Regions from separate parts of the Streptomyces erythrochromogenes genome, predicted to be linked through region 1. Evidence: predicted binding sites of a transcription regulator. Region 1 holds the regulator's gene; each other region holds the start of a gene.
What was found. The regulator HrcA, encoded in region 1, represses chaperone genes, less so after heat shock. The targets are predictions, from matches to a motif close to TTNGCACTCNGNNNNNCNGAGTGCNAA.
Positions count from the first base shown of each region.

Region 1 (6,902 bases):
AGGCCGGCCGCTGCCTGCACAACGAGCTGTACTGGCGCGGCGCCGACTGGTGGGGCGCCGGGCCGGGCGCGCACTCGCACGTGGGCGGGGTGCGCTGGTGGAACGTCAAGCACCCCGGCGCCTACGCCGCCGCCCTCGCACAGGGGCGCTCCCCGGGTGCGGGGCGCGAGCTCCTCTCGGAGGAGGACCGCCGCGTGGAGCGGATCCTGCTGGAGCTGCGACTCGTGGACGGAGTCCCGCTCTCCCTGCTCGCCCCGGCCGGCCTCGCCTCGTCCCGCAAGGCCCTCGCCGATGGGCTCCTGGAAGCGGGGCCCTACGAGGCCGGGCGGGCCGTGCTGACCCTGCGCGGGCGGCTGCTGGCCGACGCGGTGGTCCGGGACCTGGTCGACTGATCACCCGGAGGGGTGAGTACCCCCGGGTCTCCGCGGAAGCGGTGGGCACGGCTCCAGAGCCAGGTCGTCGACGTCGTCGACGAGGCGAGCGAGCCCGTGCCCGACCCGGTGGTCCTGGATCGCGATGACGATCCCGGCCGGCAGGGGTGACGACGCCGATCACCGCTCCCAGCGGGTCTCGAGGTTCGGCGAGCCGCTGCCGCTGGAACTGCTCGGCATCGAGCCGGAGACGAGCGACTTCGCAACCTTCGAGGGCGTCAGGCCTCACCGTCACCCGTGACGAAGTCGATGAGCTCCTCCACGCGGCCCAGCAGGGTCGGCTCCAGGTCCTTGTAGGAGCCCACCCGGGACAGGATGTGCTGCCAGGCGGCGCCGGTGTTCTCCGGCCAGCCCAGGGCCCGGCAGACGCCCGTCTTCCAGTCCTGGCCGCGCGGGACCACCGGCCACGCTGCGATGCCCAGCGCCGACGGCTTCACCGCCTGCCAGACGTCCACGTACGGGTGGCCCACCACCAGCACGTCAGGCGAGGTCGCGGCGGCCGAGGCGGCGATGCGGAACTCCTTGGAGCCCGGCACCAGGTGGTCCACCAGCACCCCCAGCCGGGCGTCCGGCGTCGGGCCGAACTCCGCCACCACCGCCGGGAGGTCGTCGACGCCCTCCAGGTACTCGACCACCACGCCCTCGATGCGCAGGTCGTCGCCCCACACCCGCTCCACCAGCTCGGCGTCGTGCCGGCCCTCGACGTAGATCCGGCCCGCCCGGGCCACCCGCGCCCGCGCGCCGGGGACGGCGATCGACCCCGACGCCGTACGCGACGGCGCCGACGGGCCCCGGGGCGGCCGGACCAGGGTGACCACCGCGCCGTCCAGCAGGAAGCCCCGCGGCTCCATCGGGAACACCCGGCGCTTGCCGAAACGGTCCTCCAGGGTCACCGTGCCGGCCTCGCAGGCCACCACCGCGCCGCAGAAGTCCGTACCCGCCACCTCGACCACCAGGTCCGCTTCCGCGGCGACCTCCGGCACGGCCTTGGGTCGCTTCCACTGCGGGGTCAGGTCGGGGGAGTACTCGCGCATCCGGCCGACACTAGGAGAGCCGCGCGCCTCCCGCCTCCGACACGCCGGAACGGGCCGCCAGTGTGGCGCGTTGCGCACGCACGAACTCCGCGGTGACCACCGCTCCGTGACCCGGCACGTACAGAGCGTCCTCGCCGCCCAGCGACAGCAGGCGGTCCAGGGCGGCGGGCCACTGCCGGGGCACCGCGTCCGGGCCAGCCAACGGCTCGCCCGACTCCTCGACCAGGTCCCCGCAGAACACCGTCTCGCGTTCGCCCGGGACGAAGACGGCCAGGTCGTGCCCGGTGTGCCCGGGCCCCACGTTGGCCAGCAGCACCTGCACCCCGCCCAGTTCCAGGGTCCACTCGCCCGACACGTGATGGCCGGGCAGCACCAGCAGGTCCACCGCCTCGGCCGCCTCCGCCTCTGCGAGCCCGTGCCGCACCGCGTCCCCGCGCAGCTCCTCGCGGCCCGAGGCGAGCAGCGCGGCCAGCCCGACCGCCCCGAAGACCTCGGCCCCGGGGAAGGCGGCCGCGCCCAGTACGTGATCGAAGTGGCCGTGCGTGAATGCGATATGGGTCACGCTCCGGCCCGTCAGACGCTCGGCCTCGGCCCGCACCTCGGCACCCTCGCGCACGCACGAGCCGGGATCGACCAGGAGGACGGACTCGTCCCCCACCACCAGCCCCACCGTGCAGTCCCACACCGGCAGACGCCGCCGGCCGGCCCTTCCGGTGAGCCGTTCCCAGCCCGCCTCTTCCCAACGTACGTCCATGCCGCGACGCTACCCTGGCGGGCCTCCCTTGCCAGGGTCTTACTACCCGGCCGTACACTGAGCGGGGGCTCTCTGGCACTCGGACGTACAGAGTGCCAGCGAACGCCAGAACACGTCAGAACACGGCAACGGATCACGCTGGAGGTGTGCGCGATGCTCAGCGAACGCAGACTCGAAGTGCTGCGCGCCATCGTCCAGGACTACGTCGGGACGGAAGAGCCGGTCGGCTCCAAGGCGCTCACCGAGCGGCACCGGCTCGGCGTCTCGCCCGCCACCGTGCGCAACGACATGGCGGTGCTGGAGGAAGAGGGCTACATCGCCCAGCCCCACACCAGCGCCGGCCGGATCCCCACCGACAAGGGCTACCGCCTCTTCGTCGACAAGCTCGCGGGGGTCAAGCCGCTGTCGTCGCCCGAGCGCCGGGCCATCCAGAACTTCCTCGACGGGGCCGTCGACCTCGACGACGTCGTCGGCCGCACGGTGCGGCTGCTCGCGCAGCTCACCCGTCAGGTCGCGGTCGTCCAGTACCCGAGCCTGACCCGGTCGACCGTCCGGCACGTGGAGCTGCTCTCGCTCGCCCCCGCGCGCCTGATGCTCGTCCTGATCACGGACACCGGACGCGTCGAGCAGCGGCTCGTCGACTGTCCGAGCCCCTTCGGCGAGGCCTCGCTCGCCGACCTGCGGGCCCGGCTCAACAGCCGGGTCGTCGGCAGGCGCTTCACCGATGTGCCCCCGCTCGTCCAGGACCTCCCGGAGTCCTTCGAGGCCGACGACCGGGGCACCGTCTCCACCGTCCTCTCGACGCTCCTCGAAACCCTGGTCGAGGAGGCGGAGGAGCGGCTGATGATCGGCGGTACCGCCAATCTCACCCGCTTCGGACACGATTTTCCCCTGACGATCAGGCCGGTGCTGGAGGCGCTGGAGGAGCAGGTCGTGCTCCTCAAGCTCCTCGGCGAGGCCAACGAGTCGGGAATGGCCGTAAGGATCGGGCACGAGAACGCCTACGAGGGGCTCAACTCCACGTCGGTCGTCTCGGTCGGTTACGGTTCGGGCGGCGAATCCGTCGCCAAACTCGGCGTGGTCGGACCGACCCGCATGGACTACCCCGGAACGATGGGAGCGGTACGCGCAGTGGCACGTTACGTCGGACAGATCCTGGCGGAGTCGTAAGTGGCCACGGACTACTACGCCGTTCTCGGCGTGCGCCGCGACGCATCGCAGGACGAGATCAAGAAGGCCTTCCGGCGCCTCGCGCGTGAACTCCACCCGGACGTGAATCCGGACCCGAAGACGCAGGAGCGCTTCAAGGAGATCAACGCGGCCTACGAGGTGCTGTCGGACCCGCAGAAGAAGCAGGTCTACGACCTCGGCGGCGACCCGCTGTCCTCCTCGGGCGGCGGCGGAGCCGGCGGTTTCGGGGCGGGCGGCTTCGGCAACTTCTCCGACATCATGGACGCCTTCTTCGGCCAGGCCTCGCAGCGCGGCCCGCGCTCGCGGACCCGGCGCGGCCAGGACGCCATGATCCGCCTCGACCTGGAGCTGGACGAGGCGGCCTTCGGGACGACCAAGGACATCCAGGTCGACACGGCCGTCGTCTGCACCACCTGCTCCGGCGAGGGCGCAGCCCCCGGCACCTCGGCGCAGACGTGTGACATGTGCCGCGGCCGCGGTGAGGTCTCGCAGGTCACCCGGTCCTTCCTGGGCCAGGTCATGACCTCGCGCCCCTGCCCGCAGTGCCAGGGCTTCGGCACCGTCGTCCCGACCCCGTGCCACGAGTGCGCGGGCGACGGACGGGTCCGCTCCCGCCGCAGCCTCACGGTCAAGATCCCGGCCGGTGTCGAGAACGGCACCCGGATCCAGCTCGCGGGCGAGGGCGAGGTCGGCCCCGGCGGCGGCCCCGCCGGCGACCTGTACGTGGAGATCCACGAGCTGGCGCACCCGACCTTCCAGCGGCGCGGGGACGACCTGCACTGCACGGTCACCATCCCGATGACGGCGGCCGCGCTCGGCACCAAGTGCCCGCTGGAGACGCTGGACGGGCTGGAGGAGATCGACATCCGGCCCGGCACCGGGTCCGGCCAGGCGATCCCGCTGCACGGTCGCGGCGTCACCCACCTGCGCGGCGGCGGGCGCGGCGACCTGATCGTCCACGTCGAGGTCACCACCCCGGGCAAGCTGGACGCCCAGCAGGAGGAACTGCTGCGCCAGCTGGCGAAGCTGCGCGGCGAGGAGCGGCCCATGGGCCAGTTCGCGCCGGGCCAGCAGGGCCTCTTCAGCCGCCTGAAGGACGCCTTCAACGGTCGCTGACCGCACGGCGGGCACCGCTTCGAGCCCGGCCCGGGGAGACCCGGCCGGGCTCTTCGCGTACTCCCGGAGGCCGTCCGTCCGCCCGCCGGGAAGCGGACTATGCCAGGCGAAAGCGGTGATTCGGCGCCATGGGCCGGACGTGGCACGATGCAGCCATGTCCACCGCCGCGAACGGTCTCTCCCCCCACCCGATCGTGCAGGCTCCCATGGCGGGCGGCGCCTCCTGCCCGCCGCTCGTCGCCGCCGTGTGCGAGGCCGGCGCACTGGGCTTCCTGGCCGGCGGCTACAAGACCGCCGACGGGATGTACCAGGAGATCAAGCAGGTGCGCGCGCTCACCCGGCACCGCTTCGGCGTCAACCTCTTCATGCCGCAGACCGGGTACGTCGACCCGGCGGCGGTGGAGGCGTACCGCGGGCAGCTGGCCGGGGAGGCCAGCTGGTACGCGATCTCGCTCGCCGAGGAGGACATCATCGGCACCAGCGACGACGGCTACGACGCCAAGCTCGCCATCCTCCTCGAGGACCCGGTCCCGGTCGTGTCGTTCACCTTCGGCTGTCCCGCCCCCGCGGCCCTCGCCGCCCTGCGCAGGGCCGGTACGTACACCGTCGTCACGGTGACCTCCGTCGAGGAGGCCCGCAGCGCCCAGCAGGCGGGCGCCGACGCCGTCTGCGTCCAGGGCGTCGAGGCGGGCGGCCACCAGGGCACCCACCGGGATGACCCGCAGATCGACGGCACGGCGGCGGTGGGACTGCTCGCGCTGGTGGCGCAGGTACGGGAGGCGGTGGCCCTGCCGATCATCGCCGCGGGCGGGGTCATGCGGGGAGGCCAGATCGCCGCGCTGCTGGCGGCCGGCGCGGCGGCGACGCAGCTCGGGACGGCCTTCCTGGTGTGTCCCGAGTCGGGTGCGGACCCCGTGCACAAGAAGGCGCTGACGGATCCGCTCTTCGTCCGGACGGAGCTGACCCGGGCCTTCTCCGGGCGGCCGGCACGGGGGCTGGTCAACCGCTTCATGCGGGAACACGGCCCCTACGCCCCGGCCGCCTACCCCCAGGTCCACCACCTGACCTCGGGGCTGCGCAAGGCTGCCGCCGCGGCCGGCGACCCGCAGGGCATGGCCCTGTGGGCGGGCCAGGGGCACCGGCTCGCGCGGGCGCTGCCGGCGGCGGAGCTGGTGGAGGTGCTGGCGGCCGAACTGGCCCAGGCGCAGAGGATGTTGAAGGAAATGCAGATGAGGAGTGCGTCATGACGGCCCCGGTGTTCGTGGTCGAAGAGGTCCCTGCGGGGGCGGAGTTCGTCCTGGACGGCCCGGAGGGCCGGCACGCCGTGTCCGTGAAGCGGCTGAACCCGGGTGAGCAGGTGGTCCTGACGGACGGCCGGGGCGGCTGGGCGGAGGCGGTCGTCAAGGCGGCCGAGGGCAAGGACCGGCTCGTCGTGGCGGTCGCCGACGCCGGGCGTGAGGAGGAGCCCGCGGTCCGCATCACCGTTGTCCAGGCCCTGCCCAAGGGGGACCGCGGCGAGCTGGCCGTCGAGACCATGACCGAGACCGGCGTGGACGCGATCGTGCCCTGGCAGGCCTCGCGCTGCATCACGCAGTGGCGCGGCGACCGAGGGGCCAAGTCCCTGGCCAAGTGGCGGGCCACGGCCCGCGAGGCGGGCAAGCAGTCCCGCCGGGTCCGCTTCCCTGAGGTGGCCGAGGCCATGTCCACGAAGCAGGTCGCGGCGCTGCTGGCCGGCGCCGATCTGGCGATGGTCCTGCACGAGGACCGCGACACCCCCTCGCAGGCCCTGGCCACGGCCGAGCTGCCCGCCGCCGGCTCCGTCGTCCTGGTGGTCGGCCCGGAGGGCGGCGTCTCCCCGGAGGAGCTGGAGGTCTTCGCCGCGGCGGGGGCGCACCCCTACCGCCTGGGCCGTTCCGTCCTGCGGACCTCCACCGCCGGCACCGCGGCCGCGGCGGTCCTGCTCGCCCGTACCGGACGCTGGGCCTGACCGGCTGGAATGCGCGCCCGCGGCGGGCGCCCGGCTCGATACGATGCCCGGACCGATCAACGTCACGGGAGGGTGCGCAATGGCCGGGGAACCGCAGGCCGACTGCCTGTTCTGCAAGATCGTCGAGGGGGCCGTCCCGGCGACGGTGGTCCGGGAGACCGAGACCACCGTCGCCTTCCGGGACATCAACCCGCAGGCGCCCACGCACGTGCTCGTCATCCCCAAGGTGCACTACCCCGACGCCGCGTCCCTCGCGGCCGCCGAGCCGGGCGTCGCCGCCGACATACTGCGTGAGGCCGCACAGGTCGCCGCCGACGAGAAGATCGACGACCACGGCTACCGGATCGTCTTCAACACCGGCTCCGGGGCCGGCCAGACCGTCTGGCACG
Region 1 is NZ_CP108036.1:5,502,254-5,509,155, forward strand. It holds gene hemW (radical SAM family heme chaperone HemW) at 1-392, shown strand, start outside; gene OHA91_RS25090 (hypothetical protein) at 517-672, shown strand; gene OHA91_RS25095 (DUF3097 domain-containing protein) at 650-1,465, opposite strand; gene OHA91_RS25100 (MBL fold metallo-hydrolase) at 1,476-2,219, opposite strand; gene hrcA (heat-inducible transcriptional repressor HrcA) at 2,373-3,389, shown strand; gene dnaJ (molecular chaperone DnaJ) at 3,390-4,526, shown strand; gene OHA91_RS25115 (nitronate monooxygenase) at 4,682-5,773, shown strand; gene OHA91_RS25120 (16S rRNA (uracil(1498)-N(3))-methyltransferase) at 5,770-6,513, shown strand; gene OHA91_RS25125 (histidine triad nucleotide-binding protein) at 6,593-6,902, shown strand, end outside.

Region 2 (6,902 bases), 2.0 Mb from region 1:
GCCGGTGGATCAGTACCAGCCCCAGCCCGGTCAGCAGCATGGCGAGCGGGAAGACCAGCGGATCCGCGTAGGCCGCGAAGCGGCGCACGCCCAGGTGCCCCACCAGCGCCAGCAGCGTCATGGAGATGGTGAAGTCGGCGAGGTTGGGCGGGAGCTCGCCGTTCATGGCGAGGCCAGCGGCGGCGTGCCCGAAGACGGCGATGACGATGACGAAGACGAGGAGCAGCGCCTCGGTGCGGCGGCGGGCGCCCGCCGTCGTCAGGGGCCTCAGTCCACGCACGGGATGCCGCCGCCGTCCTTCGGGGAGGGCGAAGAGGCCGGTGGGGGTGACGCCTCACGCGCCCCCGGTGCGGAGCCGGGCGCGCCGGGCCCGCTCGCCGGGGCGCTCGGCGCGCCGGGGCTTGCGGAAGCCTTGGGTCCGATCTGCTCTGCAATGAGGCGCTTTATCTTCATATCATCTACGACGTTGATGTCCTCCCCAAGGTTCCTTCCGAAGCGCTCGACGGGGAGTGTCGTGAACTGCACCCTGCCGCCGGACAGGCTCTTCGCCTGCTTCACGAACGCCGCCAGGTCCCACCCCTGGTCGGTCACCACGTCCTGTTTCGCGACGTCGATCAGCTTGATCAGCTTCACCGGGTCGGTGAAGGTCCCGGCCGAGTTCAGCTTCTTCGTCGCACCCGCGAGGAACGCCTGCTGCCGCTTCGTCCGGTCCAGGTCGCCGCCGTCCAGACCGTGCCGCTGGCGCACGAAGGCGAGCGACTGCCGGCCGTCGAGGGTCTGCGGGCCGGCCGGGAAGTCGGCGCCCGAGTACGGGTCCTTGACCGCCTTGTTCAGGCACACCGGTACGCCGCCCAGCGCGTCCGCGAGGTGGTGGAAACCGGCCAGGTTCAGCTCGGCGAAGTGATCGACCGGCACCCCCAGGAAGGCGCGCACCGTCGCGATCTGGGCCGCTCGCCCCGCCTCCCGGCCCTCCCGTTCCAGCTGCCGGGAGTCCTTCACGCCCGCTGCGGCGAGCTGCCCCTCCTTCCGGGCCTTCGCCAGCCCGTACGCCTTCTTGATCTTGTCCTTGCCGTGGCCGGGTATGTCGACGAAGTCGTCGCGCGGCACCGAGAAGGCCTTCGCCCGGCTGCCGTCCCCCGGCACGTGCAGCAGGATCAGGGTGTTCGCGTTGTAGCCGCCGATGTCCGAACCGCCGGCGTGCAGTTGGTCGAGGACCTCTGCGGGCAGTTTCTCGCCGTTCTGATCCCGGCGGCTGTCCAGGCCGATGAGCAGGATGTTGGTGTCGCCGAACTTCGACTTCTCGGCTCCTTCGAGGGCCTTGGAACTGCCGATTCCGGCGGCCAGGTCCCGGTACAGGTACCAGGCGCCCCCGCCGGCCATCACCGCCAGCGCGCAGGTCGCGACCAGCAGCGTGCGGACCGGCCGCCGGCGGCGGGACGGGGGGCGGCGTCGGGTCGTCGTCTTCCTCCGGTGCGCGCTCATGCCAGTCGATGGTGGGGGAGGCCCGCTGAAGGAATCCTGAGGTTCCTGAAGGGGCGTTCAGGGCTGCCGCCCGGGGCCCCGCCCCGCTACCGGATCCGCAGCACCAGCCGTGCGCCCCCGGCCGGCGCCGGCAGCGCGCGTACGTCGCCCCCGTGCGCCCGCGCGATCTCCCGGGCGATGGCCAGGCCGAGGCCGGTGCCGCCGCCGGCCCGGCTGCGGTCCGCGTCGAGCCGTACGAACCGCTCGAAGACCCGGTCCCGGTCCGCGTCCGGGATGCCGGGGCCGTCGTCCGTGACCTCCAGCACCGCCCAGCCGTCCTCCTCGGCCGCCCGGACGGCGACCTGCGAGCGGGCGTGCCGCAGGGCGTTGTCCACCAGGTTGGCCAGCGCCCGCTCCAGCCTCGGCGGGTCCCCGGCCGCCGGTACGGGCGCCCGCGCGTCCAGCCGTAGCGAGACCCGGGCACCGCCCCGGCGGGCCACGTCCTCCGCGGCGAGCAGCGCCAGGTCCACCGGCTCGGTCCGGGGCGGCGGCCCGCCGTCGAGGCGGGCCAGCAGCAGCAGGTCCGCCGCGATCCGCTGCAGCCGGTCGGTTTCGGCCAGCGCGGCCACGACCGACTCGCGGTCGGGGCGGTCCGCCGCCAGCGCCACCTCCAGCCGGGACCGTACGGCCGCCAGCGGATTGCGCAGCTCGTGCGAGGCGTCCGCGGTGAACTGCCGCTGCCGGGCGTCGGAGCGCTCCAGCCGGTCGAGGGTGGCGTTGACGGTCCGGGCAAGCTGCGCGATCTCGTCCGCCCCGCCGGGGTCGGGGACCCGCCGGTCCAGCTCGCTGGCGGTCACCGACGCCAGCTCGGTGCGGATGGCGTCCACCGGGCGCAGCGCGCGGCCGGTCACCCACCAGGCCAGCGCCGCGGCGAAGCCGATCAGCGGGGGAGCGCCCGCCAGCAGTCCGGCGGCGACGGCCCGGGTCGCGTCGTCGACGTCGCCGAGCACGGTCATTGCGTACACCGTGTGCCCTCCGGGCGCCGCGACGGCGACCACCGCGCGCCGGTGCCCGCCGGGGTGCTCGGGCGGGAGTACGGCCGAGCGGGAGTCCTCCCCGGGGCCGGGGTGCGGCGCGCCGTCCAGGTCGGGGGTGTGCCGCGGGTCGCCGCCGGTCGCGGCGACGGTCCGGCCGGCTGCGTCCCGTACGAGGACCAGGTCCACGCCGTTCTCGGGGGCGGGCAGCCGCCCGCCGGGCGGCGGCGGGGTCCGGGCGTCGAGCTGGGCGGCGGCCCTGAGGGCGGCGAGTTCGGTGCGGCCGGTGGTGTTGTCGAGGAGGTTGGCCCGCAGCAGGGAGTGCAGCCACAGCCCGCCGGCGGCCAGTACCGCGGCCATGGCGAGGGCTGCGGCCGCGGCGGTGCGCGCCCGGATCCCGGGTCGGCTAGCCACCGTCGGGGGCCATCCGGTAGCCGGTGCCGTGGACGGTGCGGATGGAGCGGCGGCCGAAGGGGGCGTCGATCTTCTTGCGCAGCGAGGAGACGTACACCTCGACGATGTTCGGGTCGATGTCCTGCGGGGTGTCCCAGACCTCGTCCAGGATGTCCTGCTTGGCGACGGCGCGGCCGGGCTGCTCCATCAGGCAGGCGAGTACGCCGAGTTCGCGGGCGGTGAGCTCGATGTCCCGGTCGCCGCGGCGGCAGCGGCGGCCGCGCGGGTCCAGGACGAGGTCGCCGGCCTGCAGGGTGCCGCGGTCGCAGGCTCCGGCGCGGCGGGCGAGCGCCCGGATCCGGGCGGCCAGGACCACGAAGGAGAACGGCTTGGTGAGGTAGTCGTCGGCGCCGGCGTCCAGCCCCTCGGCCTCGTCGTACTCGCCGTCCTTGGCGGTGAGCATCAGGACGGGGGTGGTGTCGCCGTGGGAGCGCATGCGGGTGCAGATGGCGTGGCCGCCGGGACCCGGGAGCATCAGGTCGAGCAGGACGACGTCGTACGGGCCGCCGGCGAGGGCGAGGTCCAGGCCGCGGTGGCCGTCGTGCGCGACGTCGACCAGGTGTCCGTCGGCGGACAGGCCGCACCGCAGGGACTCGGCGAGGTTCTCTTCGTCTTCGACCACGAGGATGCGCACGGCTCAAGCGTCACATACCGCCCGAACCGGGTGTCCTGCGGGCGGCCCTGCGGGCGGCTCGGCGGTGCGGCTCGTTCCGGCTCGGCCGGGTCGGATCGGTCGGTCCGTGGCGCGGGGTGCCCTGCGGGCGGCGCGGCGGGGTCGGTCCGGTCGGGGAGCGGGGCCGCCGCCGGAGTGTCTCCTCGGCTCGGCGCGTGCGGGGTGTCTCGGCCGTACCCGGTGGTCGCGCGCTCGTCCTGCGGGGACACCCCGGCACGTCCCCACTCCCCTCGGCCGCGGACACGCAGGGGGATGCCCCTGTTTCGGAGCGGTGGCGTGGCGTACCCGCAGGGGCCGAGCAGGCCCTCGTGCGGGAACGGGGCGGATTCACGCTGCCGAGCGCCTCGCAGGGGACAGGATGTCGCGGGCGGCTGCCGTCAACGCCCAGGCCGGGAAGGCGAAGGCGGTCAGGCCCAGGCCCATGGGCGCGAGGGAGGTGAGGATGCTCATCTGTACGGCCTGGTCGGCCTCGGGTCCGCTGACGCGGGCGGCCACCGGCGCCTGCGGCCGCTCGTCGAAGACGCCGTCGATCCTGATCCCGGGGAGGGTGAACGATCCGTCGGCGGCGGTGAAGGATCCCGCGCACGTCATCGTGCGGTCCCCATCGGAATCCGGCTCACCCCACACGCACCGCTCCGCGCTGAACCTGCCGTCCACACCCGTCAGCTGGGTGATGAGCCGCGGTACGGCCGCGTGGAACATCCAGATCCCTACGGCGAGCCCGATGGCGATCGGGACGGCGTGCACCCACCGCACACCGGAGTTTGTCCTGGTCATGTCCGGGACAGTACTGATCTCGAACGTGTGCGCGTAAGGGAGTTTTCGGGGATCGGGTCGGGCTCCGCGCAACGCCCGGGGGTCGGGAATTGGCACTCCGCTTGACCGAGTGCTAATCGCCGGAATAGTCTCGCACCTGGCACTCACCCCAGGTGAGTGCCAACACAGCGACAGGCAGGTCCGGCACCCGCGACGACGGATCGACCTGGTCGCCACCTCAGACAGTTAACCCCGGATCTCCGAAGGGGGAGGTCGGATCGTGACGACCGCCAGCTCCAAGGTTGCCATCAAGCCGCTTGAGGACCGCATTGTGGTCCAGCCGCTCGACGCCGAGCAGACCACGGCCTCCGGCCTGGTCATCCCGGACACCGCGAAGGAGAAGCCCCAGGAGGGCGTCGTCCTCGCGGTCGGTCCGGGTCGCTTCGAGGACGGCCAGCGTCTCCCGCTGGACGTCACCGTCGGCGACATCGTGCTGTACAGCAAGTACGGCGGCACCGAAGTGAAGTACAGCGGCGAGGAGTACCTCGTCCTCTCGGCTCGCGACGTGCTCGCGATCGTCGAGAAGTAATTTCGCTTCACAGCACTGCTTTGAGCTACGCCCCTGGTCACCCCGCTGATTGCCGGGCGGCGAGGGGCGTAGCTCGTTAAACCCGAGTTTTCGAGAGGGCTGAACCGCTCCCATGGCGAAGATCCTGAAGTTCGACGAGGACGCCCGTCGCGCCCTCGAGCGCGGCGTCAACAAGCTTGCCGACACGGTCAAGGTGACGATCGGCCCCAAGGGCCGCAACGTCGTCATCGACAAGAAGTTCGGCGCCCCCACCATCACCAACGACGGTGTCACCATCGCCCGCGAGGTCGAGCTGGACGACCCGTACGAGAACCTGGGCGCGCAGCTCGTGAAGGAGGTGGCGACCAAGACCAACGACATCGCGGGTGACGGCACCACCACCGCCACCGTGCTGGCCCAGGCGCTGGTCCGCGAGGGTCTGCGCAACGTCGCCGCGGGTGCTTCCCCGGCCGCCCTGAAGAAGGGCATCGACGCCGCGGTCAAGGCGGTCTCCGAGGAGCTCCTCGCGACCGCCCGCCCGATCGAGGACAAGTCCGACATCGCCGCCGTGGCCGCGCTCTCCGCGCAGGACTCGCAGGTCGGCGAGCTCATCGCCGAGGCGATGGACAAGGTCGGCAAGGACGGTGTCATCACCGTCGAGGAGTCCAACACCTTCGGCCTGGAGCTGGAGTTCACCGAGGGCATGGCCTTCGACAAGGGCTACCTCTCCCCGTACATGGTCTCCGACCAGGAGCGTATGGAGGCCGTCCTCGACGACCCGTACATCCTGATCAACCAGGGCAAGATCTCCTCCATCCAGGACCTCCTGCCGCTGCTGGAGAAGGTCATCCAGGCGGGTGGCTCCAAGCCGCTGCTGATCATCGCCGAGGACGTCGAGGGCGAGGCGCTCTCCACCCTCGTCGTCAACAAGATCCGCGGCACCTTCAACGCGGTGGCCGTCAAGGCCCCGGGCTTCGGTGACCGCCGCAAGGCGATGCTGCAGGACATGGCCACCCTCACCGGTGCCACCGTCATCGCCGAAGAGGTCGGCCTCAAGCTCGACCAGGCCGGTCTGGACGTACTGGGCTCCGCCCGCCGCGTCACCATCTCCAAGGACGACACGACCATCGTCGACGGTGGCGGCAGCCACGAGGAAGTCGTCGGTCGCGTCAACCAGATCAAGGCCGAGATCGAGTCCACGGACTCGGACTGGGACCGCGAGAAGCTGCAGGAGCGCCTGGCGAAGCTCGCCGGCGGCGTCTGCGTCATCAAGGTCGGCGCCGCCACCGAGGTGGAGCTCAAGGAGAAGAAGCACCGTCTCGAGGACGCCATCTCGGCGACCCGCGCCGCGGTCGAGGAGGGCATCGTCTCCGGCGGTGGCTCCGCGCTCGTCCACGCCGTCAAGGTCCTCGAGGGCAACCTCGGCCTGTCGGGCGACGAGGCCACCGGTGTCGCGGTCGTGCGCCGCGCCGCCGTCGAGCCGCTGCGCTGGATCGCCGAGAACGCGGGCCTCGAGGGCTACGTCATCACCTCGAAGGTCTCCGAGCTCGACAAGGGCCAGGGCTTCAACGCCGCCACCGGCGAGTACGGCGACCTGGTCAAGGCCGGCGTCATCGACCCGGTGAAGGTCACCCGTTCCGCGCTGGAGAACGCCGCCTCCATCGCCTCCCTGCTGCTCACGACCGAGACCCTGGTCGTCGAGAAGCCGGCGGAGGACGAGGGCGACGCCGGTCACGGCCACGGTCACGGCCACAGCCACTGATCGCGCTCCACGTCGAAGGCCCCGTTCCGCAGTCGCGGAGCGGGGCCTTCCCCGTGTTCGGGCCTCAGGTTCCGTAGGGCGTTCCGGTCCCGCCCATCTGGCGTTGCAGGGCTCCGGGGTTGTAGTGCCACCAGCCCTCGGTGATCTCTCCGTCCTGGCACCGGAAGGTCGTCGTCCCGGACATCTCGTACGTCT
Region 2 is NZ_CP108036.1:3,469,427-3,476,328, reverse strand. It holds gene OHA91_RS15525 (FtsW/RodA/SpoVE family cell cycle protein) at 1-280, opposite strand, end outside; gene OHA91_RS15520 (LCP family protein) at 268-1,482, opposite strand; gene OHA91_RS15515 (sensor histidine kinase) at 1,569-2,909, opposite strand; gene OHA91_RS15510 (response regulator transcription factor) at 2,902-3,582, opposite strand; gene OHA91_RS15505 (hypothetical protein) at 3,949-4,398, opposite strand; gene groES (co-chaperone GroES) at 4,658-4,966, shown strand; gene groL (chaperonin GroEL) at 5,079-6,707, shown strand; gene OHA91_RS15490 (ester cyclase) at 6,772-6,902, opposite strand, start outside.
Region 2: groES (co-chaperone GroES) is a predicted target of HrcA. The motif match lies at 4,488-4,514, and genes of this name have one in related genera.

Region 3 (6,902 bases), 920 kb from region 1:
CCGCCCGCGCGCATGCCGGCGTACTCCGGCCGGGCGTCGCTCACCGCCCCACCTGCACAGGACCGAGCACGGTCCCGCCGACGAAGGCCGCGAGATGGGCGGCGCCCGCGTCGTCGGCGGTCGCGAAGTGCACGTAGACGGTGTGCCGCCCGTCGGGATGGTCCTCGTTGAGGTCCAACTCCACACGCTGGTTCGTCGGGTCGGCCGACGAGGACGGTATGCCGGGCACGTCCGGCCAGGCTCCCCGCCACAGCATCGTGGCCGCCCCGCCGCGCAGCGCCCGCAGGAACGCCTGCTCCACCGGCCCGGGAGCCGCGTACGCGTCGACGGTCAGCGGCAGCGCCGCCGCCAGTTCGCGGTCGTCGCGCGGCAGTTCGGCACCCAGGTACCAGGTGTCCGCCGCCGCCCAGTAGTCCGACGGATCGAACATCCCCGCCGGGAGCAGCGCCGCCATTCCCCGGGCCTCGGCGACGCTCTCGGTCCGCGCGCACAGCCACATCTCCGGTTCGAGCGGCCGCATCCGCCCGCACAACATCCGCGCCCGCCGGTACGCCTCACCGACGTCATCGGTCCGGTACACGGGATACGCCCGCGAACTCCCCATCCCGCCCTCAGCCCTGCTCCGGCTCGCCCAGCACGGCCCCGCCGATCGCGGCGGCGAGCCGCTCGGCCCGGCCGGGGTCGCCGTGCTTGGTCACGTGGACGTAGAGCGAGTGGACCCCGGTGGTCCGCCGGCACCATTGGCTTTCGTCGCTGTTGAGGACGAGCTGCACACCGTCGTAACCGGGTGAGGGGTACGAGCCGAACTCGGGCTCGTCGGGCCAGCACCCCTCCCACCGCACCGAAGCCGGCCCGGCGCCCACGGCCCGGACGAAGTCCTCGTCGCGGACCCCGCCCGGCAGCTCCTCCACGGCGCAATAGAGCGGAAGCTCTGCGGTCAGCTCGGTGTCGGCGGCCGTCGCCACGTCCAGAGCGAAGTAGAGGGTCTCGCCCGTCACCGGATCGCTGCGCCCCTCCACGTAGTCGTGGATCGCATCCGGCAGCAGCCCCGCCAGCCGACGCAGGTCCGCGACCGTCAGCGCCACGGCGCCCACGTACACCTGCGCGTACCTCTCGGCCAGCAGCCCGCACAGATGTCGCGCCTTTGCATAGGCCTCGGCCGGATCGGCGGTGCGCAGCACGGGATGAGCGACGGAGTTCCCCATGGCCGTACGTTCACACGCCCCCGCCCACCCCGGCCAGCGGTTTTCACCGCCCGATCGGGCCCATCCGGAGGAATACGGGGACGATCATGATCGAGCGGGCCACACCGGCCGGGAACGCCCGAGGGCGGCACCCCCCGCGGGGGGTGCCGCCCTCGTTCGAGAACAGCCGATCAACCAACAGGTCGATCAGAAGTCCATGTCACCGCCCGGCATGCCGCCCGGAGCGGCCGCAGCCTTCTCCGGCTTGTCGGCGATGACGGCCTCGGTGGTCAGGAACAGCGCGGCGATCGACGCGGCGTTCTGCAGCGCGGAGCGCGTGACCTTCGCCGGGTCGATGATGCCCTCGGCGATCATGTCGACGTACTCGCCGGTCGCGGCGTTCAGGCCGTGGCCGATCGGAAGGTTGCGCACCTTCTCGACGACGACGCCACCCTCGAGACCACCGTTGACGGCGATCTGCTTGAGCGGGGCCTCCAGGGCGAGCTTCACGGCGTTGGCGCCGGTCGCCTCGTCACCCTCGAGCTCCAGCTTCTCGAAGACCGCGGAGGCCTGCAGCAGGGCCACGCCGCCACCGGCGACGATGCCCTCCTCGACGGCCGCCTTCGCGTTGCGGACGGCGTCCTCGATGCGGTGCTTGCGCTCCTTGAGCTCGACCTCGGTCGCGGCACCGGCCTTGATGACGGCCACGCCGCCGGCCAGCTTCGCGAGGCGCTCCTGGAGCTTCTCGCGGTCGTAGTCCGAGTCGGAGTTCTCGATCTCGGCGCGGATCTGGTTCACGCGACCGGCGACCTGGTCGCTGTCACCGGCACCGTCGACGATGGTGGTCTCGTCCTTGGTGATGACGACCTTGCGGGCGCGGCCGAGCAGGTCGAGACCGGCGTTCTCCAGCTTGAGGCCGACCTCCTCGGAGATGACCGTGCCGCCCGTGAGGATGGCGATGTCACCGAGCATGGCCTTGCGGCGGTCGCCGAAGCCCGGGGCCTTGACGGCGACGGACTTGAAGGTGCCGCGGATCTTGTTGACGACCAGGGTCGACAGGGCCTCGCCCTCGACGTCCTCGGCGATGATCAGCAGCGGCTTGCCGGACTGCATGACCTTCTCCAGGAGCGGCAGCAGGTCCTTGACCGAGCCGATCTTGGAGTTGACGATCAGGATGTACGGGTCGTCGAGGGACGACTCCATGCGCTCCATGTCGGTGGCGAAGTACGCCGAGATGTAGCCCTTGTCGAAGCGCATACCCTCGGTGAGCTCCAGCTCCAGACCGAAGGTCTGGGACTCCTCGACGGTGATGACGCCTTCCTTGCCGACCTTGTCCATGGCCTCGGCGATGAGCTCGCCGATCTGGGTGTCGGCGGCGGAGATGGAGGCCGTCGAAGCGATCTGCTCCTTGGTCTCGACGTCCTTGGCCTGGGCGAGCAGGGCGGCGGAGACGGCCTCGACGGCCTTCTCGATACCACGCTTGAGGGCCATCGGGTTGGCACCGGCGGCCACGTTGCGCAGGCCCTCGCGGACGAGCGCCTGGGCCAGGACGGTGGCCGTGGTCGTACCGTCGCCGGCGACGTCGTCCGTCTTCTTGGCGACTTCCTTGACCAGCTCGGCGCCGATCTTCTCGTACGGGTCCTCGAGCTCGATCTCCTTGGCGATGGAGACACCATCGTTGGTGATCGTGGGGGCGCCCCACTTCTTCTCAAGGACGACGTTGCGACCCTTGGGGCCAAGGGTGACCTTGACGGCGTCGGCGAGCTGGTTCATCCCACGCTCGAGGCCGCGGCGGGCCTCCTCGTCGAACGCAATGATCTTGGCCATCTGAAGTGGTCCTCCCGGACAGCGGTGGATTGCTCCCAGGACCGCGCCCGCGCCCGCGACGGACGGCCTGCGTGCCCGGCGGTTCCTTCCCACCGGACCCTGCGGGCCTCACCGACCCGGTCCTCGTTTCAGTAGCACTCTCACTCGGAGAGTGCTAACGCCAATGATTAGCACTCGACCCCCTGGAGTGCAAGCGGCTTCGACGAAGGCCCAGGTGACACGCGAGGGGCCCACATCCCGTGTCCGGGATGTGGGCCCCTCGTAGGTCTTCCGGGTCTTCGACGGAAGACCGAGCGTCTGTGGTCGATGCTCCAGGACTAGCCGAGCGCGAGCTTGACCATGTCCGCCTGCGGACCCTTCTGGCCCTGCGAGATCTCGAACTCGACCCGCTGACCCTCTTCAAGGGTGCGGTACCCGTCCATCTGGATGGCGCTGTAGTGGACGAACACATCCGCACCACCGTCGACCGCGATGAAGCCGTAGCCCTTCTCCGCGTTGAACCACTTGACGGTGCCCTGAGCCATGCCTAACTCCCCTATTACTGGCCCTTGCGCGGGAACGCACTTCGCGTTCCCGGGTCAGAACTTGCGTCGGAACGCGTCGACCGAGGCTGAATGTATCTGCGCGAGTGCTGTCTGCAACAGGTCAATCCGACGAGAATTCTGGACACCGAGAAACATTGAAATAGAGTGAAAATTTGGCATATTCCAGGGCAACTCGGGCCTGGCAAATTTCGCCAAAGCCCCATACCGCACCTGCACATTGACCCGATGTCGACCCTCACGCGACCCGTTCATATGCAGCGGGCAAGTCCAGCGGAGGGGACTTCCCCAACTCTACCGTGCCCAATCAAGCAGAATTACCCCCTCCGCTTTTAGCGGAGGGGGTAATTTCGGTTTACCGGGAGGGTCAGCAGCCGCCCGCGACGGCCGGGATGATCGAGACGCCGGCGCCGTCCGGCGTCACCGCCGCCAGCCCGCCCTCGAAGCGCACGTCGTCGTCGTTGACGTAGACGTTCACGAACCGGCGGAGCTTGCCCTGGTCGTCCAGGACGCGCGCGGCGATGCCCGGGTGGTTCTTCTCCAGGGACTCGATGACCTCGGCGAGGGTCGCGCCCTCGGCCGGGACTTCGGCCTGACCGCCGGTGTAGGTGCGCAGGATGGTGGGGATGCGGACGTTGACGCTCATGGCGCTACTGCCTTTCCGGGAGTGAGGAGATGTGGTCAGGCCAGGCCGGCGGCGCGGAACGCGTCCAGGCTGGGGCGGATGGTGGCGGTCTGCCCGCTGTCCGCGGCCACCGCCTCCAGGGTCTTGAGGCCGTCACCGGTGTTGAGGACGACGGTGGTCAGCGCCGGGTCGAGCTGCCCGTTCTCGATGAGCTTCTTCGTCACGCCGACGGTCACGCCGCCCGCGGTCTCGGCGAAGATGCCCTCGGTCTGCGCGAGGATCTTGATGGCCTCGACGACCTGCTCGTCGGTCACGTCCTCGACGAAGCCGCCGGTGCGGCGCGCGATGTCCAGGACGTACGGGCCGTCCGCCGGGTTGCCGATCGCGAGGGACTTGGCGATGGTGTTCGGCTTCTGCGGACGGACCACGTCGTGACCGGCCTTGAAGGCGGTCGACACCGGGGAGCAGCCCTCGGCCTGGGCGCCGAAGATCTTGTACGGCTTGTCCTCGACGAGGCCGAGCTTGATGAGCTCCTGCAGACCCTTGTCGATCTTCGTCAGCTGCGAGCCGGACGCGATCGGGATGACGATCTGGTCGGGCAGCTGCCAGCCGAGCTGCTCGCAGATCTCGTACGCCAGGGTCTTGGAGCCCTCGCCGTAGTACGGGCGGAGGTTGACGTTGACGAAGCCCCAGCCCTCGCCCAGCGGGTCGCCGATGAGCTCGGAGCAGAAGCGGTTGACGTCGTCGTAGTTGCCCTCGATGCCGACCAGCTCGCCGCCGTACACACCGGCCATGACGACCTTGCCCTGCTCCAGGTCGTGCGGGATGAACACGCAGGAGCGGAAGCCGGCCCGGGCGGCCGCGGCGCCGACGGCGCCGGCCAGGTTGCCGGTGGAGGAGCAGGACAGGGTGGTGAAGCCGAAGGCGCGGGCGGCCTCGACGGCGATGGCCACGACGCGGTCCTTGAAGGAGTGCGTCGGGTTGCCGGAGTCGTCCTTGACGTACAGCTTGCCGGTGACGCCCAGCTCCTTGGCCAGGTTGGCCGCGTCGACGAGCTTGGTGAAGCCGGGGTTCAGGCTCGGCTTGGAGGCCACGTCCGCGGGGACGGGCAGCAGCGGCGCGTAACGCCAGATGTTGTTCGGGCCGGCCTCGATCGCGGCGCGCAGGGCCTCGGGGTCACCGGTGGGGAGCTCGTAGGCGACTTCCAGGGGTCCGAAGCACTCGGCGCACGCGAAGATGGGACCGAGTTCGAAGCGGGTACCGCACTCGCGACAGGAAAGGCCCGTGGCAGGTCCGAGATCGACAGAGGTGGCGACAGTCTGTGCAGCCATGATGGCGAGGCCCTTTCTCCTCATCTTCCCCATGGCGCATTTCGCCATGAGACGGAATTGGCACCTTCCCTAGCCGGGGACCTCGCTGACGAGCGCTGCTGCGCGATCGCGAGAACCGACTGGAGGGTTGCCGGGGCTTCAACGGGCCGTGTCCCTCTGCCCCTCTGGATGAGCGGTATGGCACCGGCACACGCGCTCTGTGGCGCGCCGGTGCGTTTGTACGCGGGGGACCCCGGCATGCGGTGGTCCTTCGCGTTGTTCAAGACTGTAACCGAAGGGGCGGGCGGTTGAGACAGCCGTCCGAACCGCGAGATGGATCACATAACGGCCGATAACGCCGACGAGCAGGGAGTGCTGAGGGTGCTGGAAGAGGTGGAGCGATGGCTGGCCGACCGCTCCTGGTCCGCCGCCGACCGACCGCTCGACCAGCTGCTCGACCTCAAACGGGCGGCCGGGACCACGGTCAGCGTGGTGCTGCCCGCGCTGGACGAGGAGGCGACGGTCGGCGCGATCGTCGAGGTCGTCCGGCGTGAGCTGATCGAGGGACTGCCGGTCCCGCTCGTGGACGAGCTGGTCGTGATCGACTCGGGTTCGGCCGACCGGACCGCCGAGGTGGCGGCGAAGGCCGGCGCCCGCGTGGTGCACCGCGACGAGATCCTGCCGAGGGTCCCGGCGCTGCCCGGCAAGGGCGAGGTGCTGTGGCGCTCGCTGCTGGCCACCACCGGCGACATCGTCTGCTTCGTCGACGCCGACCTGCGGGACTTCTCGGCCTCCTTCGTCTCCGGGATCGTGGGCCCGCTGCTGACCGACCCCGGCGTGCAGTTCGTCAAGGCCATGTACGACCGGCCGCTGGGAGACGCCCCCGGCCAGGGCGGACGGGTCACCGAGCTGGTCGCCCGCCCGCTGCTGAACCTCCACTGGCCGCAGCTGGCCGGCTTCGTCCAGCCGCTGGGCGGCGAGTACGCCGTACGGCGCTCCCTGCTGGAGCGGCTGCCGTTCCCCGTCGGCTACGGCGTCGAGCTGGGCCTGCTGGTCGACGCACTGCACACGGTCGGCCTGGACGCGCTCGCCCAGGTGGACGTGGGCGTACGCCTCCACCGCCATCAGGACGGTCAGGCGCTGGGCCGGATGGCCGCGGCGATCTACCGCACGGCCCAGGTACGGCTCTCGCGCGGGCACCTCGTACGGCCGGAGCTGACGCAGTTCGAGCGGGGCCCGGAGGGCTTCGTGCCGCGCACGTACGCCGTGGACACCGAGGAGCGGCCGCCGATGCTAGGCGTGAAGGAGTACGGCCGGCGCCACGTGGCATGACCGTGTCCATACGTTTGAGCGAGCGCGGGCCGGGCTAGGTTCGGCGCATGGCTTCTCAGGTACTCGTCGCGGCGAACCGCGG
Region 3 is NZ_CP108036.1:4,584,855-4,591,756, reverse strand. It holds gene OHA91_RS20945 (hypothetical protein) at 41-580, opposite strand; gene OHA91_RS20940 (hypothetical protein) at 612-1,205, opposite strand; gene groL (chaperonin GroEL) at 1,392-3,011, opposite strand; gene OHA91_RS20930 (cold-shock protein) at 3,329-3,535, opposite strand; gene OHA91_RS20925 (MoaD/ThiS family protein) at 3,921-4,199, opposite strand; gene thrC (threonine synthase) at 4,235-5,509, opposite strand; SAM riboswitch class I at 5,527-5,684, opposite strand; gene OHA91_RS20915 (glucosyl-3-phosphoglycerate synthase) at 5,870-6,820, shown strand; gene OHA91_RS20910 (alpha,alpha-trehalose-phosphate synthase (UDP-forming)) at 6,868-6,902, shown strand, end outside.
Region 3: groL (chaperonin GroEL) is a predicted target of HrcA. The motif match lies at 3,143-3,169, and genes of this name have one in related genera.